DNA from 4 places in the Streptomyces sp. NPDC020780 genome. Region 4 is predicted to be linked to each of the others. Evidence: riboswitches for the same ligand, from Rfam matches in the RefSeq annotation. Region 4 holds a riboswitch; each other region holds the start of a gene.

The links. Region 4 has a riboswitch for cyclic di-AMP ahead of ACH4VO_RS29565 (M23 family metallopeptidase). Riboswitches for the same ligand answer to the same signal wherever they lie in the genome.
Positions count from the first base shown of each region.
Region 1: linked by a shared signal. The riboswitch ahead of ACH4VO_RS08660 (C40 family peptidase) and the one ahead of ACH4VO_RS29565 (M23 family metallopeptidase) in region 4 are both predicted to bind cyclic di-AMP.
Region 2: linked by a shared signal. The riboswitch ahead of ACH4VO_RS20625 (transglycosylase family protein) and the one ahead of ACH4VO_RS29565 (M23 family metallopeptidase) in region 4 are both predicted to bind cyclic di-AMP.
Region 3: linked by a shared signal. The riboswitch ahead of ACH4VO_RS12385 (M23 family metallopeptidase) and the one ahead of ACH4VO_RS29565 (M23 family metallopeptidase) in region 4 are both predicted to bind cyclic di-AMP.

Region 1 is NZ_JBIRTB010000003.1:588,880-595,982, reverse strand. Features, by position in the region: gene ACH4VO_RS08665 (LysR substrate-binding domain-containing protein) at 339-560, opposite strand; gene ACH4VO_RS08660 (C40 family peptidase) at 749-1,219, opposite strand; cyclic di-AMP (ydaO/yuaA leader) riboswitch at 1,223-1,424, opposite strand; gene ACH4VO_RS08655 (urease subunit gamma) at 2,329-2,631, shown strand; gene ACH4VO_RS08650 (urease subunit beta) at 2,645-2,956, shown strand; gene ACH4VO_RS08645 (urease subunit alpha) at 2,949-4,670, shown strand; gene ACH4VO_RS08640 (urease accessory UreF family protein) at 4,688-5,353, shown strand; gene ureG (urease accessory protein UreG) at 5,397-6,074, shown strand; gene ACH4VO_RS08630 (urease accessory protein UreD) at 6,071-6,838, shown strand.
Region 2 is NZ_JBIRTB010000010.1:84,579-91,681, forward strand. Features, by position in the region: gene ACH4VO_RS20610 (DUF501 domain-containing protein) at 1-142, opposite strand, end outside; gene ACH4VO_RS20615 (septum formation initiator family protein) at 240-710, opposite strand; gene eno (phosphopyruvate hydratase) at 812-2,098, opposite strand; gene ACH4VO_RS20625 (transglycosylase family protein) at 2,429-3,127, opposite strand; cyclic di-AMP (ydaO/yuaA leader) riboswitch at 3,128-3,297, opposite strand; gene ACH4VO_RS20630 (transglycosylase family protein) at 3,588-4,631, opposite strand; gene ACH4VO_RS20635 (cytochrome P450) at 4,737-6,206, opposite strand; gene ACH4VO_RS20640 (nucleoside triphosphate pyrophosphohydrolase) at 6,203-7,103, opposite strand, start outside.
Region 3 is NZ_JBIRTB010000005.1:383,458-390,560, reverse strand. Features, by position in the region: gene ACH4VO_RS12400 (DNA topoisomerase IV subunit A) at 1-1,885, opposite strand, end outside; gene ACH4VO_RS12395 (pitrilysin family protein) at 2,133-3,512, shown strand; gene ACH4VO_RS12390 (pitrilysin family protein) at 3,539-4,921, shown strand; cyclic di-AMP (ydaO/yuaA leader) riboswitch at 5,114-5,281, shown strand; gene ACH4VO_RS12385 (M23 family metallopeptidase) at 5,295-6,068, shown strand; gene ACH4VO_RS12380 (GntR family transcriptional regulator) at 6,340-7,047, shown strand.
Region 4 is NZ_JBIRTB010000021.1:16,189-23,291, reverse strand. Features, by position in the region: gene ACH4VO_RS29595 (TetR family transcriptional regulator C-terminal domain-containing protein) at 1-55, shown strand, start outside; gene ACH4VO_RS29590 (hypothetical protein) at 509-730, opposite strand; gene ACH4VO_RS29585 (hypothetical protein) at 893-1,042, opposite strand; tRNA gene ACH4VO_RS29580 (tRNA-Met) at 1,608-1,681, shown strand; partial or broken gene ACH4VO_RS29575 (TipAS antibiotic-recognition domain-containing protein) at 1,870-2,015, shown strand; gene ACH4VO_RS29570 (PP2C family protein-serine/threonine phosphatase) at 2,149-3,306, shown strand; cyclic di-AMP (ydaO/yuaA leader) riboswitch at 3,540-3,692, shown strand; gene ACH4VO_RS29565 (M23 family metallopeptidase) at 3,704-4,744, shown strand; gene ACH4VO_RS29560 (PrsW family intramembrane metalloprotease) at 5,035-6,501, opposite strand; gene trmB (tRNA (guanosine(46)-N7)-methyltransferase TrmB) at 6,650-7,103, opposite strand, start outside.

The DNA.
Region 1 (7,103 bases), on a different contig from region 4:
ACGCACCCGGGTACGGGAGTTGAGCGACCTGGGTCACGTGGCGCAGCCGGCCCTCATGCCCCTGGAGCCGTCGGCCCCGCGCTCCACGGCCTCCGCCCACGGTGCGTGGAGCAGCGGCCCCCTCGGGCGGAGCGCTCCGAAGCGTAGAGGGCCGTTGTCGTGCCTGTGAGCGGCCGGGAGGGCGCGGATCGGCGTCAGCCCGATCCGGGACGGCGGCAAGACGGTCTCGATCACCCCTCCCTGGGCCGTACCCGCGCAGGCCCTGCCCTGCCCTGACCTTTACCTGACCGGAAACCAGACCGCGGCGTCCGGGCGGGCGGGGCGGACCCGGCAGGGCCTCAGTGAGCGGCGGCCCGTCCGAAACCGCTGCGCAGCAGAGCCCTCAGCGTGGCCGCCGCGGCGGTGTTCCGCTCTCCCCGGTGCGCCACGGAGATCGTCCGGCGGAACTCCGCGTGTTCCAGTCGCCGTACGGCCAGAGGTGCCGAAGACATCGCCGCGACCATCTCCGGCACCACCGCCACGCCGAGCCCCGCGCTGACCAGCGTCGGTGCGGCGCTCACCGCGCTGGGGCTCGTACTGGTCGCCGCGCCCCTGCTGCACTGACCCGGCCACGGCGCGGCCGGGTGCGCGACGGTCCGCGACGGCCGTTGGAGTGTGCACGCGTACACGGGTGCGGTGTACGCGTGCACCCCGGAGGCGCGTATCAGCACACGGGCGAACAGAGGACGTGCGTACAGGTGTACGGACGTCAGCGGACCCTTCCGTACCAGACGCTCTTCGACCAGATCTTCTCCAGTCTGACCACCGCCCCGGTCTTCGGGGAGTGCCAGATCCTGCCTCCGCCGGCGTAGATGCCCACGTGGTACACGCTGCGGCCCGCATGGAAGAAGACCAGGTCGCCGCGTTGCCGCTGCGACCTGGTGATGTGGCGCGTGGTGTTGTACTGCTGCTGGGCCGTGCGGGGGAGTTTCTTGCCCGCCTTCTTGAAGGCGTAGAGCGTGAGGCCCGAGCAGTCGAACCGGTGGGGGCCCGTGGCGCCCCACCGGTAGGGCGCCCCCTTCTTCGAGGCGGCGACCTTCAGCGCCTTCGTCGAGTTGGTCGCGGCTTCGGCGTCGTCGACGATGCCGGGCGCCAGCATCGTGGTGCCGACCGCGAGTGTGAGAACCGAGGCCGTACCGACCCGGGCGAACAGAGACGGGACATGAACCTGCGCAGTCATGCGCAACCCTTCGTCAGCCGCCTGTGAAGGATGACCTGTCGGGTTCGGGCTGGCGAAGTTGCCCGGCCGCGCTCGGCGGCTTCACCCCGAGGGCTGTCCGGAACGGGTGTCCGGGCGGCCCGTTGTGCTCGGGTCCTCCACTCCTGCCGATCCACTCCTGTCGACCAGGCGTCCGGACGGCGGCAGGACTCGGCGTCCGCCCGGACCGCCCCGCCGCGGTGGCGGGGGCTTGTCGTCCCACGGATCTTTACTCACGCGGTGTCTGTTTTCCGAACTGAAAAGGCGTTATGTGAGAGTCGTCACGGCTGGCCCGTTCGGGTGGGCGGGGCTGACGCCGCTCCCCGGAGGTCCTGCCGCACCAGCCGCGTACCAGCGGCGGAACAGGGTGTTCCGCTCAGCGTCCCCACGCGATGCGCAAGTTGAACTGTCCCTCCTGAGGGGGGCTGTCTGAGCCGAACGAGGGAGGAAGATTCCTCGGCCCGCCGGGCGTGTCGCGGCGCGTGCGCCGAGAAGCGGAGAGGATGCGGCAGTCGGGCGACCGGGAGCTCAACTCGTAGCGGTCGGCGGCATGGTGACCCACCTGGCGCGCCGGTCCCCGACCAGCCTGCGCAGGGGCGGACCGGTGTCTCCGCGTGGATCTGCGTCTCGCTCCTCTCGTGCGTGATCGCCGGCGCGTCCCGCAGGGGAACGGCGCGGGGCCGGCGCCCGCGGCGACCGGGGCGCTCCGCAGGTATCGCCGCAGCGCGCCGGATCGGTCCGGCCGATCCGGCCGACCACACCCAGAGACGCAGCCATCGCATTCACCTTCGGCGCGGGCCGGTACGGGAGCGTCCCCGGTGGGGCGTCGCCCGGGGGGTCCTCGCCGAGCCGGATTCGCCGGGCGCGGGAGGTGGGGCGCGGCGGGCCGGGCCTGCCGCGCCCGGGCCGCGCTCGGCGCCCCTGATGTACATGGGTCGGCAAAAGATCAGTTAACGCGCCGGAAAAACTTCCGCCCTAACGTGCAATACCTGGCCGCGAGGCCCTCTTCCACCTTCAACAAAGTGTTGAAGGTGGATAGGGTCCCGCTGCGCCCGGAGCCGGTACCGGGCGGAAGACGAAGAGGTGGAAGCGTGCAACTGACTCCGCACGAACAGGAACGCCTGCTCATCCACGTGGCGGCCGATGTCGCCGGAAAGCGCAGGGCGCGCGGGCTGCGGCTGAACCATCCCGAGGCGGTCGCCCTGATCACCTCACACCTCCTGGAGGGTGCGCGTGACGGCCGGACCGTCGCCGAACTGATGGCCTCGGGAAGGAAGGTGCTCACCCGGGAGGACGTCATGGACGGCATCCCGGAGATGATCCACGACGTCCAGGTGGAGGCCACCTTCCCGGACGGCACCAAGCTCGTCACCGTCCATGAACCGATCGTCTGACGGGAGCACACCGATGATTCCCGGAGAGATCCTCTACGCGGACGGCACCGTGCCGCTCAACGAGGGGCGCCCCGTCACCCGCCTCACCGTCCTCAACGTCGCGGACCGCCCCGTCCAGGTCGGCTCGCACTACCACTTCGCCGAGACCAACCCGGGTCTGGAGTTCGACCGTCCCGCTGCCCGCGGGCTGCGTCTCCATATCGCGGCGGGGACCGCCGTGCGCTTCGAGCCCGGCATCCCGGTCGACGTCGAGCTCGTCCCGCTCGCAGGTCTGCGCGTCGTTCCCGGGCTGCGCGGCGACACCGGAGGTCCTCTCGATGCCTGAACTCAGCCGTGCCGTATACGCCGACCTGTTCGGCCCCACCACCGGCGACCGCATCCGGCTCGCCGACACCGATCTCGTCGTCGAGATCGAGGAGGACCGCTCCGGGGGGCCCGGACTGGCCGGTGACGAAGCCGTGTTCGGCGGCGGGAAGGTGATCCGGGAGTCGATGGGCCAGGCGCGCACCACCCGCGCCGAGGGCGCGCCCGACACCGTGGTCACCGGCGCCGTCATCATCGACCACTGGGGTGTCGTCAAGGCCGACATCGGCATCCGAGGCGGTCGGATCACCGGCATCGGCAAGGCCGGCAACCCGGACACGATGGACGGCGTCCACCCCGACCTCGTCATCGGCCCCGAGACGGAGATCATCGCGGGCAACGGCATGTTCGTCACGGCGGGGGCCATCGACGCGCACGTCCACTTCATCTCGCCGACCCTGATCGACCAGGCGCTCTCCGCCGGCATCACGACACTCGTCGGGGGTGGAACCGGGCCCGCGGAGGGCAGCAAGGCGACCACCGTCACCCCAGGACCCTGGCACCTCGCCCGGATGTTCGAGGCACTGGAGGAGTACCCCGTCAACATCGGCCTGCTCGGCAAGGGCAACACCATGTCCCGCGAGGCCATGCACTCCCAACTACGGGCCGGAGCACTGGGATTCAAGATCCACGAGGACTGGGGCGCGACCCCCGCCGTCATCGACGCCTGTCTGCGCGTGTGCGAGGAGACCGGAGCCCAGCTCGCCATCCACACGGACACGCTCAACGAGGCCGGCTTCGTCGCCGACACGCTGGCCGCCATCGCCGGGCGCACCATCCACTCGTACCACACCGAAGGTGCGGGAGGCGGGCACGCCCCCGACATCATCACCGTGGTGTCGGAGCCGTACGTCCTGCCCAGCTCCACCAACCCCACGCGTCCGCACACCGTCAACACCATCGAGGAACACCTCGACATGCTGATGGTCTGCCACCACCTCAACCCGGCGGTACCGGAGGACCTCGCCTTCGCCGAGTCCCGGATCCGGCCCTCGACCATCGCGGCCGAGGACATCCTCCACGACCTCGGCGCCATCTCGATCATCTCCTCGGACTCCCAGGCGATGGGACGCATCGGTGAAGTGGTCCTGCGGACCTGGCAGACGGCCCACGTGATGAAACGGCGACGCGGCTCCCTGCCCGGTGACGGTCCCGCCGACAACCACCGCGCACGTCGCTATGTCGCCAAATACACGATCAACCCGGCCGTCGCCCAGGGACTCGACCGGGAGATCGGCTCGGTCGAGACAGGCAAGCTCGCCGACCTCGTCCTGTGGGACCCGGCGTTCTTCGGCGTCAAGCCCCGGACTGTGATCAAGGGCGGCCAGATCGCCTACGCGCAGATGGGAGACGCCAACGCCTCCATTCCCACCCCCCAGCCGGTCCTGCCGCGCCCGATGTTCGGCGCCGTCGGCCGGGCGCCCGCCGCCAACTCCGTCAACTTCGTCGCCGAAGCGGCGCTGGCGGACGGGCTGCCGGAACGGCTGGGCCTCGGCAAGCGGTTCGTCCCGATCACCAGTACGCGCGGAATCACCAAGGCGGACATGCGGGAGAACGACGCTCTGCCCCAGGTCCACGTGGAACCCGACAGTTTCGCCGTCACCATCGACGGGGAACGGGTCGAGCCCGCACCGGCCGCCGAACTCCCGATGGCCCAGCGTTACTTCCTCTTCTGAGCGGCGGACGGCACCTCATGACGACACGCGCCGCACTCCTCGTCCTTGCCGACGGCCGCTTCCCGGCCGGAGGCCACGCCCACTCCGGAGGGGCCGAGCCTGCCGTCAAGGCGGGCCACATCCGTGACGCCCGGAGCCTGGCGGACTTCTGCCTGGGCCGGCTGCACACCACCGGCCTCACCGCCGCGGCGCTCGCCGCCGCGGCGGCCCACGGGCTCGACCCGCTCGCCCTCGACGAGGCAGCCGACGCCCGGACCCCCTCGCCCGCGCTGCGGTCCGTGGGACGCAAGCTCGGCCGCCAGCTCATGCGGGCGGCGCGGGCGACCTGGCCCGGCCCCGAGCTGGACGCACTCGCCGCGGCCCGCCCGCGCGGCGCGCACCAGCCCGTCGTCCTCGGCCTCACCGCACGCACGGCGGGCCTCGGTCCGGAGGACGCCGCACACTGCGTCGCGTACGAGACCGTCAGCGGACCCGCCACCGCGGTGGTCCGGCTGCTCTCCCTGGACCCCTTCGAGGCCACCGCAGTCCTCGCCCGCCTCGCGCCCGCGCTCGATCGGGTCGCCGAACAGGCCGCCGCGGCCGCGAGGGAAGGCATCGACGCCCTGCCCGCCGCCTCCGCACCGCTCCTCGACATCACCGCGGAGGCGCACGCGGCCTGGCCCCTCCGGCTGTTCGCGTCCTGACGCCACCGATTCCCGATTCCCGATCCTCACAGGAGCCGCACCCATGCACCTCGACCACGCCCATGACGGACCCGCGGCTCTCAGCGCCGACGCCGTGCGCCCCGACGGAACCCGTCGCGCCCTGCGCATCGGCCTCGGGGGGCCCGTGGGTTCCGGGAAGACCGCGACCGTCGCCGCCCTTTGCCGTGTCCTGCGCGACCGGCTGTCCATCGCCGTGGTCACCAACGACATCTACACCCAGGAGGACGCCGCCTTCCTGCTCCGCAACGCGGTGCTGCCCCCCGAGCGCATCCAGGCCGTGGAGACCGGCGCCTGCCCTCACACCGCCATCCGGGACGACATCTCCGCGAACCTCGAAGCCGTCGAGGACCTCGAGGACTCCGTGGGGCCGCTCGATCTGATCCTCGTCGAATCCGGGGGCGACAACCTGACGGCCACCTTCTCCAAAGGGCTCGTCGACGCCCAGATCTTCGTGATCGACGTGGCGGGCGGCGACGACATCCCGCGCAAGGGCGGACCCGGCGTCACCACCGCCGACCTCCTCGTCATCAACAAGACCGACCTCGCCCCCTACGTCGGCTCCGACCTGGAGCGGATGGCCCTCGACGCCGCCGCCCAGCGCGGCGACCTCCCGGTCCTGTTCACCTCCCTCACCGGCGAGGACGGCGTCGCGCCCGTGGCCGGCTGGGTGCGGGCGCAACTGGCCGCCTGGGCCGCATGAGCGTCAGCGCCACCGCACGGATCACGGCGGTCACCGACGGCCGCGGCTCCACCCTGCTGCCCGTACTGGAGAGCGACGGGCCACTCGCCGTGCGCCGCACCAGATCCCCGGAGGCCGGCTACGCACGCGTCACGGTGGTCGGCGCCATGAGCGCACCCCTCGGCGGCGACCGGCTCGCCATCGAGACGCGGGCCGAAGCCGGGGCGCGGCTGTCGGTGGACTCCGCCGCGGCGACCGTGGCACTGCCGGGCGCGGGGCCGGACGCGGGCCCCGCGTCGTACGCCATCAGGCTGAGCGTGGGGGAGGGGGCGGTGCTGCGCTGGCTTCCCGAACAGCTCGTCTCCGCCCGCGGCAGCGAACTGGACATGGTTACGCAGGTCGAACTCGCCGCCGGTGCACGCCTGGTGCTGCGGGAAGAGCAGATTCTCGGCCGGCACGGTGAACGGACGGGCAGTCTCTCCACCCGGCTGACTGTCCGTCTCGCCGGCCGGCCGCTGCTGGACCAGCAGGTGGCGTACGGACCGGCCGCGCCCGGTGGCTGGGACGGTGCGGCAGTGCTCGGCGGTCACCGGGCCGTCGGCCAACTGCTCGTTGTCGACCCCTTGTTCGAGGGTGCTCCGGCGGCGCCGAGACTCCTCGGTCCCGCCGCCGTGCTCACCCCGCTGGCAGGGCCGGCCGTGCTCGTGACGGCACTTGCCGCAGACGCCCGGCTCCTGCGAGGCATCCTGGACGAGGCACTGAACGGGCTGTCGCACGGAGCCTGACCGGACCCTCGGCCGCACGGAGCCGGTCCGCCCCGGCGGCAGCCCGACCCCCGGAGCCGGCTTCCGGTCCTGGGCGAGGAGTCCGAGCGGCAACCCATCCAGGAATGCGCCCACCACCCAGGCCGGCGAGTGCGGCGCGCCTTCGCGTACGAGGCCGTTGCGCTCGGCGGAGCGCAGCGTCGCGTCGTCGTCCGGCAGTGTGCCGATCTGCGGCCGGCGCAGGCCGCGTACGACGGAACGGGGGCGGCACCGTACTGCGGCCACG
Region 2 (7,103 bases), on a different contig from region 4:
CCACCACGTCCGGGTTGCCGCACGGGCACCGGTGCGCGATGGCGCGCAGTCCGCGCGGCGGCCGGCCGAGCTGCTGCTCGAACGCGGCGATGTCCGCGGCGGTGGGCGGAGTGGATTCGGTCTGCGGAGGGGGCGTGTCCATGCCTGCCTTGAATGTCATCGGTGGGTCTGTATGTATCGGTGTGGGTACGGGTGCGGGACGGACGGGTGCGGGCGCCCGGCCCCGTACGCGGACGGGGTCACTCGCGGTCCGCGCTGTCGACGCCGTCCCAGAGGTTGGTGTGCCAGGGGCGGCCCGTCGCGCCCTGCTCCCCGCGACGGACCTCGGCCGCGTCCGGGTCGATCACCGTGTAACCGGTCTCCCCGGGCATGACGTAGTGGAGGTGCTCACGCGCCAGGCGGCGGATGTACGCGTCGTCCTTGAGCCGCGCCTTCTCGTCCCGCAGTTCCTCGGTCCGCTCGTGTGCCTCCCTCGACAGCCTCTCCTGCTCGGCGATCTGGTCGCGCTGGGAGATGTACTGCCGCATCGGGTACGCGAGCGCGACCACCAGGGAACACACGATCAGCGCCAGGAACGCCGCCCGGCCCGTGAGCCGGGAGCGGCGGGCCTGACGGCGGTTCTGGGACCGGTAGACGCGGGCCGCCGTCTGCTCGCCGAGCAACCGCAGCCTGGTCGTGGTGGAGAACCGGTCGCGGTCCTTCCCGGCCATCTCTCACGCCTCCCCGTTACGCACGTCCGTCCCCGCACACGGTACGGGACCGGGTGCGGGGACGGACGGAGGCTGGTGCGCCGAGGTCCTGCCGAGGTCTGTCAGGCCTCGAAGCGGAACCGCGGGAAGGCCGAACGACCCGCGTACACCGCCGCGTCGTCGAGGATCTCCTCGATGCGCAGCAGCTGGTTGTACTTGGCGACGCGGTCCGAGCGGGCCGGGGCGCCGGTCTTGATCTGACCGCAGTTCACCGCGACGGCGAGGTCGGCGATGGTGACGTCCTCGGTCTCGCCGGAGCGGTGGGACATCATGCACTTGAAGCCGTTGCGCTGCGCGAGTTCGACGGCGTCCAGGGTCTCGGTCAGCGAACCGATCTGGTTGACCTTCACGAGCAGGGCGTTGGCCGAGCCCTCCTCGATGCCACGGGCGAGGCGCTCGGGGTTGGTGACGAAGAGGTCGTCACCGACGATCTGCACCTTGGAGCCGAGCTTCTCGGTGATGACCTTCCAGCCGTCCCAGTCGTCCTCGTACAGCGGGTCCTCGATGGAGACCAGCGGGTACGCGGAGACGAGCTCCTCGTAGTACTCGGTCATCTCGGCGGCGGTACGGGACTTGCCCTCGAACTCGTAGACGCCGTCCTTGTAGAACTCGGAGGCGGCGACGTCCAGCGCGAGCGCGATGTCGCGGCCGGGGACGTAACCGGCCTCCTTGACGGCCTCGAGGATGAGGTCGAGGGCGGCGCGGTTGGACTCGAGGTTCGGCGCGAAGCCGCCCTCGTCGCCGAGACCGGTGGACAGGCCCTTGGTCTTGAGGACCTTCTTCAGCGTGTGGTAGATCTCCGCGCCCCAGCGCAGGGCCTCGGAGAAGGACTCGGCGCCGATGGGCGCGATCATGAACTCCTGGATGTCCACGTTGGAGTCGGCGTGCGAGCCGCCGTTCAGGATGTTCATCATCGGAACGGGCAGCAGGTGCGCGTTCGGGCCGCCGAGGTAGCGGAACAGCGGGAGGTCGGAGGCCTCGGACGCCGCGTGGGCCACGGCGAGCGAGACGCCGAGGATGGCGTTGGCGCCGAGCGAGCCCTTGTTCTCGGTGGCGTCGAGGTCGAACATCGCCTGGTCGATGAGGCGCTGCTCGGTGGCGTCGTACCCGACGAGCTCCGGGCCGATCTGCTCGATCACGGCCAGGACGGCCTTCTCGACCCCCTTGCCGTGGTAGCGGTTGGGGTCGCCGTCGCGAAGCTCGATGGCCTCGAACGCACCGGTGGAGGCGCCGGACGGAACGGCAGCACGACCCGTGCTGCCGTCGTCGAGGCCGACCTCGACCTCGACCGTGGGGTTGCCCCGGGAGTCGAGGATTTCCCTGGCTACGACGACGTCGATGGACGGCACGAGGCATCTCCTTCTGGGATATGACACTGGTTGTGCAGGGTCACTGTGGCCTTGCGACACGAGCCTAACCGGCCCGGCCCGCTCCGTCGGCCGACCGCCCGTCCCCTGGGACGAAAAAGGACCCAAGAGCCTGCATTCCGGGCAAAGGTCCAAGAAATACCGGCCAGTAGCTACAAAGGTTGAACGGTCAGCCGCGAACCCGGCAGCCCTACGAGGCCCCGGACACGCCTCCGGCCCGGCGCGCACGGGGGGGTGTGAGCGCGCCGGGCCGGACAGCACGCAGGGTGCCGCCGGGCACCCCGCGTCCCTGGGAAGGAGGAGGGCCCGGGACTACTTCAGGTGGAGCTGCTGCCCCGGGAAGATGAGGTCGGCGCTCTCGACGATGTCGTCGTTCAGCGTGAACAGCTTGTGCCAGCCGCCCTTGACGTGCTTCGCCTCGGCGATCTTGCTGAGGGTGTCGCCCGCCTTCACCTTGTACTCCCCGTCACCCTTCTTGACCTTGCCGCCCGTCGGGGTGGTGACGGTCTTCGCCGCCTCCGGGGCCTTGCGGGTCTCGCTGCGCGTGGTGGGCTGCTCGGCCTTGCGCTCCGGCGCGGCCTGCGGGGCCGTGTCGCCGTTCTTCGCGGAACCGGTGTCGACACCCGGGTCCACACCGTCGTTCGTCAGGCCGCCGGCACCGGCGCAGGCCCAGGCACCCGGGCCCTGCATGGCGAGAAGCTTCTCGGCGGTGGCTATCTGCTGCGCCTTGGAGGCCAGGTCGGCCCGGGCGGCGTACTGCGTGCCGCCGGCGGCGGCCCAGCTGGACGCCGAGAACTGCAGGCCGCCGTAGTAACCGTTGCCGGTGTTGATCGACCAGTTACCGCCGGACTCGCACTGCGCGACGGCGTCCCACGTGGCGACGGAAGCGGCTGAGGCGCCCGTCGCACCCATCAGGGGGACGGCGACGGCGGCACCGGCCACGCCGACCAGGGTGGCGACACGGACGGCCTTGGACGGGCGGCGGTGCTTGCCCTTGCTGGAAAGCAGCATGGTTCTCCTCACCGACGCCTACGAGGTGAGCTGTCGGGTTCGGGCTGTGAGTCGCCCGGTCGCCCGCTCTCGCGGCCGACTTCACCCCGAGCCGGTCCTCGCCCGTCTCTCGACGGCCGGGCCCGGCACTTACCTGGGTCCCCCGCTCCTGCCTACGGCGCTTTACGCGTCTGTCCCCTTCGTCCGACGGCAGGATTCGGCGTGACGGTCGAAGGTGCCCGCGGTGCGAGCGGTTCCGACCGTAAACACAGGCAAGCCCGACATTCAAAGATGGACATAACGACCAATCAGCCCGTACCACCCCGGGGAGATGGATGATTTCCGCAGGTCGGAGCGGATATGGGCGGACCGGGCGGGCGCGAACCGCCAGTTGAAGCAAAGAGACCCATGTCTCACTTACGCATAAGTGGACATAGGCCTCTGAACTGCCCCCGCTTTCGGGGTGTTTTCCCGTTTTCGATCAGTTGCCGGCAGCGGCTTCCGCGCCGCTCCCCGTACCCGTACCGGCGTCCGCAGGCGCGGAGTCGGAGGCGCCCTGGAGGCTCAGGTCGAGGTTCTGGCCCGGGAGGATCAGGTCGGGGTCGGAACCCAGCTCGTCCTTGTTGGCCTCGTACAGCGCCGTCCAGCCGCCGGGCAGTTCCTGCGCGTCGGCGATCGCCCAGAGGTTGTCGCCCTCGCGGACGGTGTACGAGGCGTCCGTGCCCGCCTCCGCGCCCGTGCGCGCCCCTGCGTCGCCGCGCGAGGCGTGCCGGCCGGACTCGCGGGCGCTCCCGGCGTCCGCCTCGGCGCTCGCCTCCGGGGCAGGCGTACCGCGGTGCTTGCCGCCCTTGGCGCTCTCGCCCCGCGCGGGCCCGGAGCCCTGGGAAGCCTCGGATGCCGCGGGCGAGGGGGTGGCGGAAGGCGAGGACGGGTCGGCCGAGTCGGCGTCGGCCCTGCCGCTCTTGCCCTGCTCGTCCTGCTTGCCGGTCGTGCCGCTCGGCCGGTCCTTCTCGTCCGCGGCGGTGCCGCCCTTCGCGTCCGCCTCGCCGGTACGGTCCGACGCCTCCGGCGAGGGGGCGCCCGAGGGGCTCGCGGAGTCCGACGGCTCGGCGGCCGGATCGCCGCCCGGGTCGACACCCGGCAGGGTGCCGTCCACGGCGAGCCCGGAGATCAGCGCACAACTGGGCCAGGCCTGCGGCCCCTTGGCGTCCAAAACCTTCTCGGCGACCGCGATCTGCTGCGAGCGGCTGGCGAGGTCGGCCCGCGCCGCGTACGCCGTACCACCGAAGGCCGACCAGGTGTCCTGCGAGAACTGGAGACCGCCGTACTGGCCGTTGCCCAGGTCGGCACTCCATGTGCCACCGCTCTCGCACTCGGCGACCCGGTCCCAGGTCGACGCCTCGGCGGCGTGGGCGCCGCCCGCACCGAGCAGCGGGATGGCGATGGCCGATCCCGTCACGCCCGCGGCGACGACGATGGCGGGTGCCTGACGAGGGCGACGGTGTCTGCCGTTCGCGGAGCCCATGGGATTGCCTTCCGTGTGACCGACGTGTGGCTGGTGAGTCGAACGGTGAACCTAGCCGGACTCGAACGTGTGTCACAAGTCGATGCAGCGGAGATCACGCGAACATCACAGACTTGACGGAGGGTCACTCCCGACGGACCGGTGTCCGGGATCGAACTCCACGGGAAGAGTGCGCAGTCCGCGCATGATGAGCCCTCCACGCCACCGTACGTCGGCCGCTTCCGGAGCGAGCCGCAGGTCAGGAAGGCGCCGCAGCAGGGTGGCCAGCGCCGTCCGCCCCTCCAGACGGGCCAGGGGAGCTCCCAGGCAGTAGTGGATGCCGTGCCCGTATCCGAGGTGCTGATTGTCACTCCGCGCGAGGTCCAGGGTGTCCGCATCCCGGAATCGCTCCGGGTCGCGGTCCGCGGCGGCCAGGACCACGAGCACGGGGTCCCCGACCGCGATGGCCTGACCTCCGAGGGTGACGGGCTCGGTGGCATAGCGCCAGGTCGCCATCTCGACAGGCCCGTCGTACCGCAGCAGTTCCTCGATGCCGGTGGCCAGCAGGCCCTCCTCGCCCTCGGCGAGGGAGCGCTGCAGTCGCCCGCGCTGCTCCGGGTTACGCAGCAGCGCGTAGGTACCGTTGCCGATCAGGTTGACGGTCGTCTCGAAACCGGCGAAGAGAAGGATGAACGCCATCGCCGCGGCCTCGTTCTCGGTGAGGTGCTCACCGTGGTCGCTCGCCCGGATCAGACCCGAGATCAGGTCGTCGCCGGGATTCTCCCTCTTGCGGTGGATGAGTTCGGCGAGGTAGCCGCGCATCTTCTTGACCGACCTGGCCACACCGCCGCGCGGGCCGCCGCCGTGGCGGATCATCATGCCCGCCCAGTCGCGGAAGTCGTCCTGGTCCTCCGGGGGGACGCCCAGCAGGTCGCAGATCGCGTAGATGGGGAGCGGGAAGGCGAAGTCGTGGATGAGGTCCGCCGAGCCCTCCTCGACGAAGGAGTCGATCAGCCGGTCCGTCAGCTCCTGCACGCGGGGCGCGAACTCGGCGACCCGGCGGGGGGTGAACGCCTTGGAGACGAGCCGGCGCAGCCGGGTGTGGTCCGGCGGGTCGATGTTGAGCAGGTGCGTCATCAGCTCCGCCTTGCGCTCGCCCGGGATGCCGGTCCTCCCCTTGGCCTGCGCCGACCCGGCGTGGTGCATGGGGTTCTTGGAGAGGCGGGCGTCGGCGAGGGCCTGCCTGGCATCGTCGTACCGGGTCACCAGCCAGGCCTCGACACCGCTGGGCAGCGCGGTGCGGTGAACGGGGCTGTGCTCGCGGAGCCAGGCGTAGGCGGGGTACGGGTCGGTCGCGAACTCCCAGGTGAAGAGTTCGGGGGCGCCGCCGGGGGCGGGGTGGTCGACGGGGCAGCCGGCGGGAGGCCCGGCCGGGGCGCCACCGGGGGTGCCCTCGAGGGGGCTCTCGGGGGGCGCGGCGGCGGCCGGGTTTCCTCCGGAGACGGCGGCCGGAGGACACCCGGAACCGGCGGCCGGGGGATCCGCGGGACGGTCGGCCGAGGGGTCCGCGCGGTTGTCGGCGGGGCTGTCGTTCACTCCTCGACGGTATCCGGCGCCGCCCCGTGGCCCTCCGCCGCCCGGATCGCGTCCCGGTACGCACGCGCCGCGGCCCGCAGCGCGGCCTCCGGGTCGGTGCCGTCCTGCTCGGCGCGTACGGCGAGGGTGAGGAGCCGGTAGCCGACGCCGTCGCCCTCGGGGAGCGCCACGTCCAGCCCGGCGGTGCGGACCCGGCCGGCCAGCTTCGCGGCGAGCGCCAGGCCGGGCTGGCCGAGCGGCACCCCGTCGGTGACCGAATCGCGCTGCTTCTCGATCGCCTTGGTCCGAAGCCAGTGGGCGCGCACGTCGTCCGGGGTCTCGGCGGTCTCCTCACCGAAGACGTGCGGGTGGCGGTGGATCAGCTTCTCCACGATCGTGCCGGCGACATCGTCGATCGCGAACGGTTCGTCCGGGTCCTCCTGGGCGATCCGGGCGTGGAAGACCACCTGGAGCAGTACGTCCCCGAGCTCCTCGCGCAGCTCGTCCCGGTCGCCGTCCTCGATGGCCTCGACCAGTTCGTACGCCTCCTCGATGGCGTACTTCGCGAGGCCCTCGTGCGTCTTCTGCGAGCTCCACGGGCATGCGAGCCTGATGCGGTCCATGACCTGCACCAGGTCGAGGAGCCGGGCGCCCGGCAGGTCGTAGGAGCCGGGCAGGAGCTCCAGGTCCGGCATGTGCACCCTGCCCGATCCGCCGAGCCGGGCCAGTCCGTCGGTGAGCGGCTGGTTGCCCTCACCGCCCACCAGCACCACGACCGTCCGCCCGCCCGCACAGGCGTCCACGAGCTCCTCGGCCGAGGGTGCCGCGTGCTCGACGGCGACCCCCGCCTCCCTCAGATACGGCAGCTGCGGATGGTCGGCCTCGGCGCACAGCACGCGGTCGGCGGCGTGCAGCGTC
Region 3 (7,103 bases), on a different contig from region 4:
GCAGGGTGCCGACGGCCAGGCCGGGCGACGCCTCGTCCAGCGTGGTGAGGCAGATCAGCTCTTCGCCGGCCTCCAGGGTGAGGAACTCCGAGACCTGCGCCCCGCCCGACAGGTTGGGAGCCGCGTGGGTGTCCGGCAGCTGAGGCAGGTCGATCACGGACAGGCGCAGCAGCCGCCCGGTGGACGTCACCGCCCCCACGTCGCCGCGTGCCGTCGCGGGGACGGCCGAGACGATCACGTCGTGCTTCGTACGCGGGGCGTCCTCGGCCGCGACGACCTGGTCCGCGTTGGCCGTACGGGCCAGCAGGCCGGTCGAGGACAGCAGCACCCGGCACGGATCGTCGGCGACCTCGAGCGGGACGGAGGCGACCTGCGAACCGGCCGACTCCAGCAGCACGGTGCGCCGGTCGGTGCCGAACTTCTTCGCCACCGCGGCGAGTTCGCCCGACACCAGCTTGCGCAGCTCCGCGTCCGACTCCAGGATCGCGGTCAGCCCGGCGATCTCGTCGTTCAGCCGGTCGCGCTCGCCCTCCAGCTCGATCCGGTCGAACCGGGTGAGCCTGCGCAGCGGCGTGTCCAGGATGTACTGGGTCTGGATGTCGCTCAGCGAGAAGCGCTCCATCAGGCGCTCCTTGGCCTGCGCGGAGTTGTCGCTGTCGCGGATGAGGCGGATGACCTCGTCGATGTCGAGGAGCGCGACCAGGAGGCCCTCGACCAGGTGCAGCCGGTCCCGGCGCTTGGTCCTCCGGAACTCGCTGCGCCGGCGTACGACGTCGAAGCGGTGGTCGAGGTAGACCTCCAGGAGCTCCTTGAGTCCCAGGGTGAGCGGCTGCCCGTCGACCAGCGCCACGTTGTTGATGCCGAAGGACTCCTCCATCGGCGTCAGCTTGTAGAGCTGCTCCAGCACGGCCTCCGGTACGAAGCCGTTCTTGACCTCGATCACCAGGCGCAGGCCGTGGGCCCGGTCGGTGAGGTCCTTGACGTCCGCGATGCCCTGGAGCTTCTTCGCCCCGACGAGGTCCTTGATCTTGGCGATCACCTTCTCCGGGCCGACGGTGAAGGGGAGTTCGGTGACGACGAGCCCCTTGCGGCGGGCGGTGACGCTCTCTATGGCCACGGTCGCGCGGATCTTGAACGAGCCGCGTCCCTTGGCGTAGGCGTCCTTGATGCCGCCGAGCCCGACGATCCGCCCGCCGGTCGGCAGGTCGGGTCCCGGGACGAAGCGCATCAGCGTCTCGAGGTCGGCGCCCGGGTGCCTGATGAGGTGGCGGGCGGCGGCGATCACCTCGCCGAGGTTGTGCGGGGGCATGTTGGTCGCCATGCCGACCGCGATCCCCGAGGCGCCGTTGACCAGGAGGTTCGGGTAGGCGGCGGGGAGGACGACCGGCTCCTGCTCCTGGCCGTCGTAGTTCGACTGGAAGTCGACGGTGTCCTCGTCGATCGACTCCGTCATGAGTGAGGTGGCGTCGGCCATCCGGCACTCGGTGTACCGCATGGCCGCCGGCGGGTCGTCGTTGCCGAGCGAGCCGAAGTTGCCGTGTCCGTCGACGAGGGGCAGCCGCATCGAGAACGGCTGTGCCATGCGCACCAGTGCGTCGTAGATCGACGCGTCCCCGTGCGGGTGCAACTTGCCCATCACCTCGCCCACGACGCGGGCGCACTTGACGTAGCCCCGGTCGGGGCGCAGCCCCATCTCGTTCATCTGGGACACGATGCGGCGGTGCACGGGCTTCATGCCGTCGCGGGCGTCGGGCAGAGCCCTGGAGTAGATCACCGAGTACGCGTACTCGAGGAAGGAGCCCTGCATTTCGTCGACGACGTCGATGTCGAGGATCTTCTCCTCGAAGTCGTCCGGCGGCGGGGTCTTCGTGCTGCGGCGGGCCATCGCGGCTGCGACTCCTTCACAGATTCTGTCGGGCAACCTCAGGGTTCTGACGCGGACCATTGTGGACCGCCGCACCGACAACGCCGACCTCGACCCGTCCGAAGCGGCCTGCGGAGCCCCCCGGGAGCCCCTGTGTACGGCACCGTCCACGGCATCATTCACCCGACGGGAACTTCGCCAGGTGCCCGTGCGCTTGCTTACAGTGGCAGGTCCGGCAGGAAAACCTGTACCGATCGAAGGGACGTACATGCCCATGGGTCACACGGCCACAGCCCAGGCCGGCTCCGGCGGCTTGACGGCGACCGAGCACCGCCTGGCCAACGGCCTGCGCGTGGTGCTCTCCGAGGACCATCTGACCCCGGTCGCCGCCGTCTGCCTCTGGTACGACGTCGGCTCCCGTCACGAGGTCGAGGGACGCACGGGACTCGCGCACCTCTTCGAGCACCTGATGTTCCAGGGCTCCGGCCAGGTGAAGGGGAACGGCCACTTCGAACTGGTGCAGGGGGCGGGCGGTTCCCTCAACGGCACCACCAGCTTCGAGCGCACCAACTACTTCGAGACGATGCCCACGCACCAGCTGGAGCTGGCTCTGTGGCTCGAGGCGGACCGGATGGGCTCCCTGCTCGCCGCGCTCGACGAGGAGTCCATGGAGAACCAGCGGGACGTCGTGAAGAACGAGCGCCGCCAGCGGTACGACAACGTCCCGTACGGCACGGCGTTCGAGAGGCTCACGGCGCTCGCCTACCCGGAGGGCCACCCGTACCACCACACGCCGATCGGTTCGATGGCCGACCTGGACGCGGCGACCCTCGAGGACGCCCAGGCGTTCTTCCGCACGTACTACGCGCCCAACAACGCGGTGCTCTCGGTGGTCGGGGACATCGACCCGGAGCAGACCCTGGCCTGGGTCGAGAAGTACTTCGGCTCCATCCCGTCCCACGACGGCAAGCAGCCGCCGCGCGACGGCACGCTCCCCGGCATCATCGGCGAGCAGCTGCGCGAAGTGGTCCACGAGGAGGTTCCCGCCCGTGCGCTGATGGCCGCCTACCGGCTGCCGCACGACGGGACACGGGAGTGCGACGCCGCCGACCTGGCCCTCACCGTGCTCGGTGGCGGGGAGTCCTCCCGCCTGCACAACCGCCTGGTGCGACGCGACCGTACGGCGGTCGCCGCCGGATTCGGGCTGCTCAGGCTCGCCGGAGCGCCCTCCCTGGGATGGCTGGACGTCAAGACGTCCGGTGGCGTCGAGGTGCCGCAGATCGAGACGGCCGTCGACGAGGAGCTGGCCCGGTTCGCCGAGGAGGGCCCCACCCCCGAGGAAATGGAGCGGGCCCAGGCGCAGTTGGAGCGCGAGTGGCTCGACCGGCTCGGCACGGTCGCTGGCCGTGCCGACGAACTCTGCCGGTACGCCGTACTCTTCGGCGACCCGCAGCTCGCCCTGACCGCGGTGCGGCGCGTCCTCGACGTGAGCGCCGAGGAGGTACGGGACGCCGCCCGGGCCCATCTGCGGCCCGACAACCGCGCGGTCCTGGTCTACGAGCCGGTCGAACCGGCCGACGAGGCCGGGGGAACGGCGGAGGAAGCTCCGGCGGACACCGCCGGCGCGCACGAGGGGGCCGACAAGTGACCGACGCCGCCGTGACTGGAGTGACGATGGAGTACCACCCGCAGCCGACCGCCGGCGAGGCCAGGCCGTGGGCCTTCCCCGCGCCCGAGCGCGGCGCCCTGCCCAACGGGCTGACCGTGCTGCGCTGCCACCGCCCCGGCCAGCAGGTCGTCGCCGTGGAGATCTTCCTGGACGCGCCGCTGGACGCCGAGCCCGACGGCCTGGACGGGGTCGCCACGATCATGGCGCGGGCCCTGTCCGAGGGCACGGACAAGCACTCCGCGGAGGAGTTCGCCGCCGAGCTGGAGCGCTGCGGTGCCACGCTCGACGCGCACGCCGACCACCCCGGCATCCGGGTCTCCCTGGAAGTCCCGGTCTCCCGGCTGGCCAAGGCGCTCGGCCTGGTCGCCGAGGCGCTGCGCGCCCCGGCCCTCTCCGGGAGCGAGATCGAGCGCCTGGTGGGCAACCGGCTCGACGAGATCCCCCACGAGCAGGCCAACCCGGCCCGGCGCGCCGCCAAGCAGCTCTCCAAGGAGCTCTTCCCGGCCACGGCGCGCATGTCGCGCCCGCGCCAGGGCACCGAGGAGACGGTGCGCCGGATCGACGCCGAGGCCGTACGCGCCTTCTACGACGCCCATGTCCGCCCGTCCACGGCGACGGCGGTGGTCGTCGGTGACCTCACCGGCGTGGACCTGGACGCGCTCCTGGCCGACACGCTCGGCGACTGGTCGGGCAACACCGCCCAAGCCCGGCCCGTGCCGCCGATCACCGCGGACGACACCGGCCGCGTCGTCATCGTGGACCGGCCCGGTGCCGTTCAGACGCAGCTGCTGATCGGCCGGATCGGCGCGGACCGGCACGACAGCGTGTGGCCGGCCCAGGTCCTCGGCACGTACTGCCTGGGCGGCACCCTCACCTCGCGGCTGGACCGCGTGCTGCGTGAGGAGAAGGGCTACACGTACGGGGTCCGGGCCTTCGGTCAGGTCCTGCGCTCGGCGGCGCCCGGCTCCTCCACGGGGGCGACCGGCGCGGCGATGCTCGCCATCAGTGGTTCCGTGGACACGGAGTCCACCGGTCCCGCGCTGGCGGACCTGTGGACGGTCCTGCGGACCCTGGCGGCCGAAGGGCTCACCGACGCCGAGCGGGAGACCGCGGTGCAGAACCTCGTGGGGGTGGCCCCGCTGAAGTACGAGACGGCGGCCTCCGTCGCGGGCACCCTGGCCGACCAGGTGGAGCAGCACCTTCCGGACGACTACCAGGCCCGGCTGTACGCGCGCCTGGCAGAGACCGGCACCGTCGAGGCGACCGCCGCGGTGGTCAGCGCCTTCCCGGTGGACCGGCTGGTCACCGTCCTCGTCGGGGACGCCGCGCAGATCGCGGAGCCCGTCAGGGCACTGGGTATCGGCGAGGTGTCGGTCGTCAGCGGCTGACCCAGCGGCAGCGGACGGGCCCCGGCGAGTGAAGCCGCGCCGGGGCCCGTCTCTTTGTCCGGCTTGAGTGATGATCATCCGGTATGCCCTGTGGGATGTGTGACAAAAGCCCGTCTTCGTTTGGTGAACGACAGGCGCCCGTCCTAGCGTCGGCTCGGCTGTCCGCCGGACATCAGCCGCGACCGCGGCACCGGGCAGCCATCGCCGAGTCCCCGTCAGGCGCGAGCCTGGGGAGCCGGGGACCCACGCAGTCCCTGGGGTGAATCGGGCCCCTGCGTCCCGTGCGGGACGCAGGGGCCCGTAGGAGACCTTCCTGCTCCGAACCCGTCAGCTAACCCGGTAGGCGAGAAGGAAGGAAAGGATCAACTCCTCCATGGCGTTCACCCGTGCCACCGGGAAGCACCGTGCCCCGAGCCGCCTGTCGCGCCACGGCGCCCGGGCCGTCGGCATCGCGGCCCTGGCCACCGTCGGCGCCACGGCGTCCCCCGCCCTCGCCGCCGACTCCGACGCCCCCGCAGTCAGCACCACCGGACTGACCCAGGCCGTCGCCATCGACACCACCCTCGCCGCTCAGATCGAGGCCCAGGCCGAGGCCCAGCAGCACCAGGCCGACCTGGCGGCGCAGGCCGAGGCGGAGGCCCGTGCGAAGGCCGAGGCGAAGCGCAAGGCGGAGGCCCGTGCCGCCGAGGTGCGCGAGGAGAAGGCACGCGCCGCCCGCGCCGCGGAGCGCGCCCGGCTCAACGCCTTCCACCTCCCGGTCGCCGGTTCGTACGTGACCACCGGCTACAAGTCGGGCGGCTCCCTCTGGTCCTCCGGCAGCCACTCCGGTGTGGACTTCCGCGCCGCCTCCGGCACCTCCGTGGTCGCGGTCGGCGCCGGCACGGTCGTCGAGGCGGGCTGGGGCGGTGCGTACGGCAACAACATCGTGCTCCGGATGGCGGACGGCACGTACACCCAGTACGGCCACCTCTCCTCGATCGGCGTCTCCGTCGGCCAGAGCGTCGCCTCGGGTGAGCGGATAGGCCTCTCGGGCTCGACGGGCAACTCCACGGGGCCGCACCTGCACTTCGAGGCGCGGACGAGCCCGGAGTACGGCTCGGACATGGACCCTGTCGCATACCTCCGCGCCCACGGCGTCCAGGTCTGACAGGTCCGGCGCCCGGGACGGCCCCCGGTCGGCGCGGCGCCACTCCACCGAAGGCCCCAAGCCCGCCGGGGCCTTCGGCGTGCCCCGGCGACCCCACGGACCCCACGGACCCCACAGACCCTTCCGGATCCGCATCTGGCCGAAGCCGTCCGTGGCCAGAAGATATCCATGAATTCGACCCCGCCGTCGGGAATTACGGCGGATTGCAATAGAGTCACAGAACAGGCGTCGATCGGCCGCGTTCCGCGGGGATCAAGGCGGAGGTTCGGACATGCGTATTCCCGCGCATTCGGTATGCACGGCTGTCCGTGACGACATCGTCTCCGGTGTCTTCGCGCGCGGCAGCCGCCTGACCGAAGAGGTACTCGCGCGTCGTTACGGCGTCTCCCGCGTCCCGGTGCGCGAGGCGCTGCGCACCCTGGAGTCCGAGGGGTTCGTCGTCACCCGCCGGCACGCCGGCGCCTGCGTGGCCGAGCCCACGGAAGAGGAGGCAGCCGACCTGCTGGAGATCCGGATGCTCCTGGAGCCGCTGGGCGCCGCGCGAGCCGCGCAGCGCCGCAGCGAGGCACACCTCAAGGTGCTCCGCGGGCTGGTCAGGCTGGGGCAGGAGCGGGTGCGGCGCGGGGAGGGGGAGGATCTGCGCTCGCTGGGCGGCTGGTTCCACGAGACGCTGGCCCAGGCGTCCGGCAGCCCCGCGCTGATCGCGCTGCTCACCCAGCTCCGCCACAAGATCGCCTGGATGTACACCGTCGAGCAGCCGGTCCGGCCCGCCGACTCGTGGGCCGAGCACGGAGCCATCGTGGACGCCGTGGCCCGCGGAGATGCGGAACGCGCCAGGGCCCTCGCCGCCCAGCACGCCGAACGCGCCACCGCCGCGCACCGGCTGCGCCGCGTGGGCCGGACGGGGCGCGCGGCGACGGGCGGAACGCGGGTGAGCACTTCGCAACACGCCGTAAACATCGTGGGGCTACGCCATTAACAACGGCGCCGTATACAAAGAAGGTAATTCCCGGGGGATTTCTTTCTGCTGCCCTT
Region 4 (7,103 bases):
CGTGCTCGCAGAAGCCGAACTGGGCCTGTCGGTCGGCGACCTGCGCATGCCCTGACACGCCGCAGCGGGCTCCAAGCTCGCGGAAGCCGTCAAGCGGGGGTTTCCGCTGCGTCCTGAGCTGTCCGCGTGCGTGAGCGGATGGTGCGGCCGATCCGTATCAGGTACCGGCGCGCAAGTCTTTGACCAGGCAAGCCCGGGCGGTCTCGTGGGTTGAGGGTCCGAGTACCGCACGGCCTGCGTGAAAGCAGGTGGGACAACCCTGTCCGCCCTTACTCCGCGCCTCGACCGGCATCGTGCGGGGGGAACCTCAGGGCTCACGGCACGGCGAAGGCGTCGGGCGCGGCCACCTCGTGCCGCGTGTCCCGTACCGGGGCACAGGCCGGTGCGCAGGCCGGTGGGCAGGGCGGGACAGGTGGCGGATGACACAGGTGTCCGAGCAGCGCCCGTCGCGCCGCGGTGGCGGACCGGTTCGTGTCGGTGGCGAGCCCTGCGTGGGCCGAACGAGGCCCTAGTCCAGGCCCTCCTCCCTCAGTTCGTACATGAGGAGGAACGTGCGGTACGTCCGTGCCGAGACGTCCTGGCAGACATCGGGCCGTTCGGTGAGCGTCGAGGTGTTGTCGAGTGCCCGTCGGCAGGCCTCTTCCGTCTCCGCCTCGCTCGGGATGCTGGAGAGGAAGGCGGCGACGAGCAGGGCCACTGCGAGGACGACCACGCCGATACGGATGCGCATGGCCTGCCAACGAGCAGGCGGGCCGGCCGGTCACTCGTGGAGCGGCTGTTCCGGGGCCGGCGACGCGCCCGTCGCCCCCGGGCCGGTCACATGTCCCCCGTCACAGGCTCCCGGGAGACACGCCCGTCGGCCGCGCGCCGGCGGCCGGTGGCACGTCGCAGGTCACTCCGTCTCGTCGGTGAACGGCGGCAGGTCGGGCTCCACGAACAGCCCCGCGTACTGGGGCGTGGGAAGCGGGGCCGCGCCCGTCTCCGTGGCCGCGGTCGAACCGTCGGGGTGCCGCTGCGTCGTGGATGCGGGCATGTCGGTCATCGAGTGTCCTGTACGTAGGTGTGACGTAGGTACGTGCGGTGAAGAGCCCCGTGACCGGGCCGCCGGTGGAGATACCGGAAGGGTCCCGACCGGTACGGCGACGATGTGCCGCTACCGGTGCCGCGCCGCTTCGCGAGCGGCCGGATCATCATGCGGTGCATGCAGACTGTAACCCTCCCAGCACGGCTTTCCCCCGGTATTACGCCGCCCGGCCTGAAGGTCGGTGCGGCGGAGCGGGCTCGATGGTCCGGTTTGCGTGGAAGAGGTCGTGCGGATCGTACGTCTGCTCGGTCTCCGCGAGCGGTCGTCGCGGCCGCCGGGACGTGGGCGGGTCCAGGCGGTGGGGCCCTCGTGCAGGCCCTCCGGACAGGCGTCATGCGGAGATCACGGGGGACGCGGCGCTCTGCCGGGACAGGCCTCGCGCACGTCAACTGCCGTATTTGGAAACCGTGGTGAGCGGGATTGCCCGGCGCGCGGATGCCCGGGCGGGAGGCGGTCCGGCGGAGCCGCGGCCGTAATTGGTCAGGAGGACCTCGCGGATGCCGTAGAGTTGTCATCACAACGGCGCGGGGTGGAGCAGCTCGGTAGCTCGCTGGGCTCATAACCCAGAGGTCGCAGGTTCAAATCCTGTCCCCGCTACTGAAGACAGAGGCCCGGATCCTTCCAAGGATCCGGGCCTCTGTCGTATGCCCGTACGCACCCGGCCGGGGCCTCCGTCGCCCGCAAGGTGTTCTTGTCGGTGCGCTGGACCTTGACGCCCCTGACGGCCAGGGCGCTCTCGTCCGGTTCGGCGGTGGCTGCCGTTGTGGCCGTCGCCCGCGACGGTGGTCACCCGGTCGTACGTCATCGGCGCCGGCGAGATGTATGTCGCCGACGAGCGCTTCGGAAAGAACTACGATCGGTAGGGGGACGGTACCGCCGTCCCGTACGGGATGCACTGACGATGTACGCGCGGCACCGACCCTCCGACTGACCTCCGGAGGCCGGGGCTCCGGCGTGCTCCTCCCTTCGGCCGATGCCGTTGTGCCGCACGGCGCGGCGACGGTCAGCCTGGGCGGGGCGCGGTACCGTCCGCAGCCGTGGGCGGACCGGGTAGGAGTGCACAGGTGGGGAAGCGGGAAAAACGGGGCGGGGCGGCCTTCGGCACACCCCGGGCGCGGCGGCTCGTGCGCTTGCTGCCGGCCCTGATGATCGTGGTCGGAGTCGTCTTCGACACCGTGACGCCGGCCGCGGTCACGGCCGTCCCGTTCTTCGCCGCGGCTCCGCTGCTCGCCGCCCCCTTCTTCTCGATGGCCAGCACGCTCCGTACCGGCGTCGCCGCGGTCCTCGTCGTCCTCGCCATCCGGCTCTCCGACGGCACGCTCGCCAGGGTCGTGCCGGTCACCGACCTGCTCACCCTGATCACCGTCTCCGGGCTCGCCCTCGTCATCAACGCCGTCGTACGGCGCAGCAACGAGCAGCTGGCCTCGGCCCGCGCCGTCGCGGCCACCGCGATGCGGGCGGTGCTCCCGGCGCCGGACGACCGCATCGGCGGGCTGCTGGTTGCGGCACGGTACGAGGCGGCCCAGGCGGACGAGTTCGTCGGCGGTGACCTGTTCGCCGTCGCGGACACACCGCACGGGGTCCGGCTGGTCGTGGGGGACGTACGCGGCAAGGGGCTGGAGGCCGTGGGGGCGGTGGCCGTGGTGATCGGGGCGTTCCGGGAGGCGGCCGAGCAGGAGCTGTCGCTGGAGGGCGTGGCCCAGCGGCTGGAGCGCGCGCTGGCGCGGGAGGGCACGCGGCGTGGCGGGCTCGACACCATGGAGGGGTTCGTCACCGCCGTACTCGCCGAGATCCCGGCGGGTTCGGACACGGTGCGGATCGTCAACCGCGGTCACCCCGAGCCGATCCTGCTGCACGGAGACGGGGCGCTCGACGTGTTGTCGCCCAGTGCTCCCGCCCTGCCGATCGGCATGGGGCTGGACGTGTGGCCGGACCGGTCGGACGAGTGGGCCATGCCGCCCGGGGCGACGCTTCTGGTGTTCACGGACGGCCTCTCCGAGGCCCGGAACGCGGACGGTGCCTTCTACGACCCGGCGGACCGGCTGCGTGGCCGGATCTTCCCCGGACCCGACGAGCTGCTCTCCGCCCTCACCGACGACGTACGGCTGCACACCGGGGGCCGGTCCACGGACGACATGGCGCTCCTGGCGGTCGGGCGGCCCGCCCGGGGGCAGCCGGAGCGGCGGACGACGGTGAAGATCGTGGGGAGGGGCGAGGGATGACCGCTGCGACTGTCCGTGATCGAAGGACGCCGCTACGCATAACGTTTGACACTCCGTCAGAAACTGATGGTCGGTAAAGGGATATGCAACTCGTCCGTTTGTGACCGTTTCACCCATAAAAATGCAGGTCGTAGGCGTGAATGATCACCTGGAACGGCTTGGAATCGGGCCCTGGTCTCTATTAACGTTCGATAACGCAGCGCGGTTGTCCCAGTCGTCGCCAGAGGCGGCACCGTGCGCGAGCGCCGAATTCCGCAAGGGAACCGGGGAACCACCTACATGGGGTGAATCGGGCACCTGCGTCTCGTGAGAGACGAAGGGACCCGTAGGAGACCTTCCTGCTCCGAACCCGTCAGCTAACCCGGTAGGCGAGAAGGAAGGAAAGGAGTGCGCCCACGTGGCGTCCAATCAGCCTGCCCCCGAGGCCCCGTCACCCTTCAGGACCGACTCGTTCGGTGGCGAGGAGAGGACCTGGGACGAGTGGAATCCCACCGAGGAATCCATCCGCCCCGTGCGCGGCAGGCACCGCGTAGCCAAGCAGCGAGGTCTCGCCCGTAGCTCCACCGTCCTCGGCGTCGGTGTCATCGCGGCCGTCGGCGCGGGCGGCATGGCCACCGCGCAGAGCAAGCCGCCGGTCTCCATCTCTCTTCCCGATTCCATCGCGGACAAGCTTCCCGACGCCACGTCCCTTCCCGGCGTGGGCGCTTTCATGTCCGACGAGGCCGAAGCGGACCACGAGACCCTCGCCGCCTCCGCCCCGCTGACCACGGCCGGCATCACCGCCGCCGAGGCGGAGGGGGGAACCACCGACGCCGGTGAGGCCCTGCGGGCGCGCATCCTCCAGCAGGCCGAGCAGCAGCAGGCCGGAGCCGATGCCGAGGCCAGGGCCGCGCAGGAGAAGGCCGCCGCCGAGGAGGCCGCGGCCCAGGCCGCCAAGCAGCAGAGCAAGGCCGAGGCCCAGGCCGCGGCCGAGAAGAAGGCGGCGGAGGAGGCTGCGAGGAAGAAGGCCGAGGCCGAGCGCCTCGCCAAGCTCGCCGCCAGCTACGCCATCCCCACGTCCTCGTACACGATCACGTCGACCTACGGCCAGGCCGGATCGATGTGGTCCTCCGGCTACCACACCGGGCTGGACTTCGCCGCGCCGACCGGCACCCCGGTCAAGGCGGTCCACGGCGGAACGGTGAAGTCGGCCGGCTGGTCCGGCTCGTACGGCTACCGCACGGTCCTCGAGCTCGAGGACGGTACGGAGGTCTGGTACTGCCACCAGTCCTCGATGGACGTCACGGCCGGTCAGACGGTCAGCACGGGTGACACCATCGGACGCGTCGGCGCCACCGGCAATGTGACGGGCCCGCACCTCCACCTCGAGGTCCACACCGCGGACGGCTCGGGCATCGACCCGATGAGCTGGCTGCGCAGCAAGGGCCTGTCGATCTGACCGCCCGCGCCGGCGTACGGCGCACCCGAACCCCGGCGGCCCTGACGCACACCCCCCGACGTCAGGGCCGCCGGTCTGCGTACGGCAGGGGGCGGCGTGGGTGCCGCGCCTGGTTGTCCGGGGTCCGGGGGTGCCGGCTGGGCGGGTGCCGGGTCTGCGTCCGGGGGCCCGCCCGCTGCGTCGGACCGCCCGTGCGGGTACCGCCCCTGGCTGTTCCGGGTCTGCGGGTGCCTGGTCTGCGGGTGCCGGGTCTGCGTCCGCGGGAACCCGCTCGTGCGCGCCGGGTGGCCCTACCGGGGCGGCGGGTGGTGGCCGCCCGGCTGCTGACCGCCGGTGTGCAGATAGGGGTTGGGGCCGCCGTAGTGCCGGTGCGGCGGTGGGAGCTGCTGCGGATACGGCCGGTCGTAGGGCAGTTGGCGGGGGAACGGGCCGGGCGGAGGCATCCGGTGGGCGCGTATCCGGCCCGTCGCGTGGGCCGCGTACGTCAGGGCCGGGCCCGCGACGTCCCGGCGCTGCCACAGATGGTGCAGCAACTCCTGCTCCCGTACGGCGAACTCATGGCCCGCTCCGTCGTGGCGGGCCCTGCGGCGCAGCATCGCCAGCGAGGTCGCGAACAGCTCGTACTCCGCTACCGCGCGGGCCGCGGCCCTGCCCCGGGCACGGTCCGGCTGGCTGTTCCAGTGCCTGGCCATGTCGCGGGCCAGGCCACGCGCCCGCATCGAAGCCAGGGCGAGCGGCTCGGCGGGGGTGAGCCAGCCCGCCGCCGCGTAGACGGGCAGCTCGCCGGCGAGCGTGCGCAGCTCCCGCTGGCGGGACCAGATCGCCAGCCAGGTCACCAGGCCGAAGGCCGGGACCATGACCGCGCCGTACACCACGTAGAAGCCGTAGGCGCCGAAGGCCGACGAGCCGTTCCACAGGGCGTGCAGGCCCATGGCGAGGAGGAGCCCGAGCACCGGCAGCACGATCCGGCGCACCGGGTGCCGCCTGCCGCCGACGGCGGCGATCCCGAAGCCGATGCCGGTCAGCACCGTGAACAGGGGGTGCGCGAACGGCGACATGACCGCTCGTACGAAGAAGGTCCCGGCCGTCACCGAGGGGAACCCCGTTGTCCCCAGCTGCTGGTCCTCGCCGAAGGCGTTGCCGAGGTAGAGGATGTTCTCGGTGAACGCGAAACCGGTGGCGGTGAAGCCGGCGACCACGATCCCGTCGACGACGCCGCCGAACTCCCTTCTGCGGAAGAGGAAGAGCAGCAGGACGGCGGCGGCCTTGGCGCTCTCCTCGACTACCGGCGCGATGATCGTGGCGCCCAGGGTGTCGGCGCTCGCCGGGTCGGCGGTGGCCGCCGCTATCCAGCGGGTCGCGAACGTGTTCGCGGTGATCGCGACGAGCGCGGCGGCGCACGCGCCCCAGGCGAAGGCGAACAGCAGATTCCGCCAGGGCCCCGGCTCCACCCGGTCCAGCCAGCGGAACGCCGACATGAGCAGCGGGACGGGCAGCACGGCCAGGCCGAGCCCCACCACGAAGCCCTGGGTGCCGGTCTGTTCGCGCACCAGGGCCAGGATCATCAGCCCGCAGAGCGCGAGCACGGTGATCACCGCGCCGGCGCGGAACGTCCTGCTGCGCCAGACCATGCCGACGCGCCGGGGACGGTAACGCCACTGGCCTCGCTCGGGCACGGCGCCCAGGAACGCGTCGAGCCGCTGCTCCTCGAGAACCGGGACGGCCGGCTGCTGGTGCTGTTCGGACCCCTGGGACACCTGATGACCCTAACGAGAGGGACTGACACCCGGCCACGCGTGCACCGGCCGGGCGCCCGGCGGTGGCTGATCAGGGACGCCCGGAACGGTCCGGGGGGAGGCCCTGCGGGCAGGGGTGTGCGGGAGTCGTGCGGGGTCCGGGCGGGAGTCAGAGACGGCGGAACAGGATGTCGTGCACGACGTGGCCCTTGTCCAGGCCCTGGCCCTCGAAACGGGTCAGGGGCCGGAAGGCGGGCCGCGGCGCGTAGCCGCCGTCCGCCTGGGTGTTCTCGAACAGGGGGTGCGCGGTCAGGACCTCGAGCATCTGCTCCGCGTAGGGCTCCCAGTCCGTCGCGCAGTGGATGACCGCGCCCGGCTTCAGCCGGCGCGCCACCAGGTCGAGGAACTCCGGCTGGATCAGCCGCCGCTTGTGGTGCCGCTTCTTGGGCCAGGGGTCGGGGAAATACACCCTCAGCCCGTCCAGCGAGGCCGGCTCCAGCATCTCGCGGAGCAGGATGATCGCGTCACCGTTGGCGACGCGGACGTTGGACAGCCCCGCACGCTCCGCGAGGCCGAGAAGATTGCCCTGGCCGGGGGTGTGCACGTCGACGGCCAGAATGCCG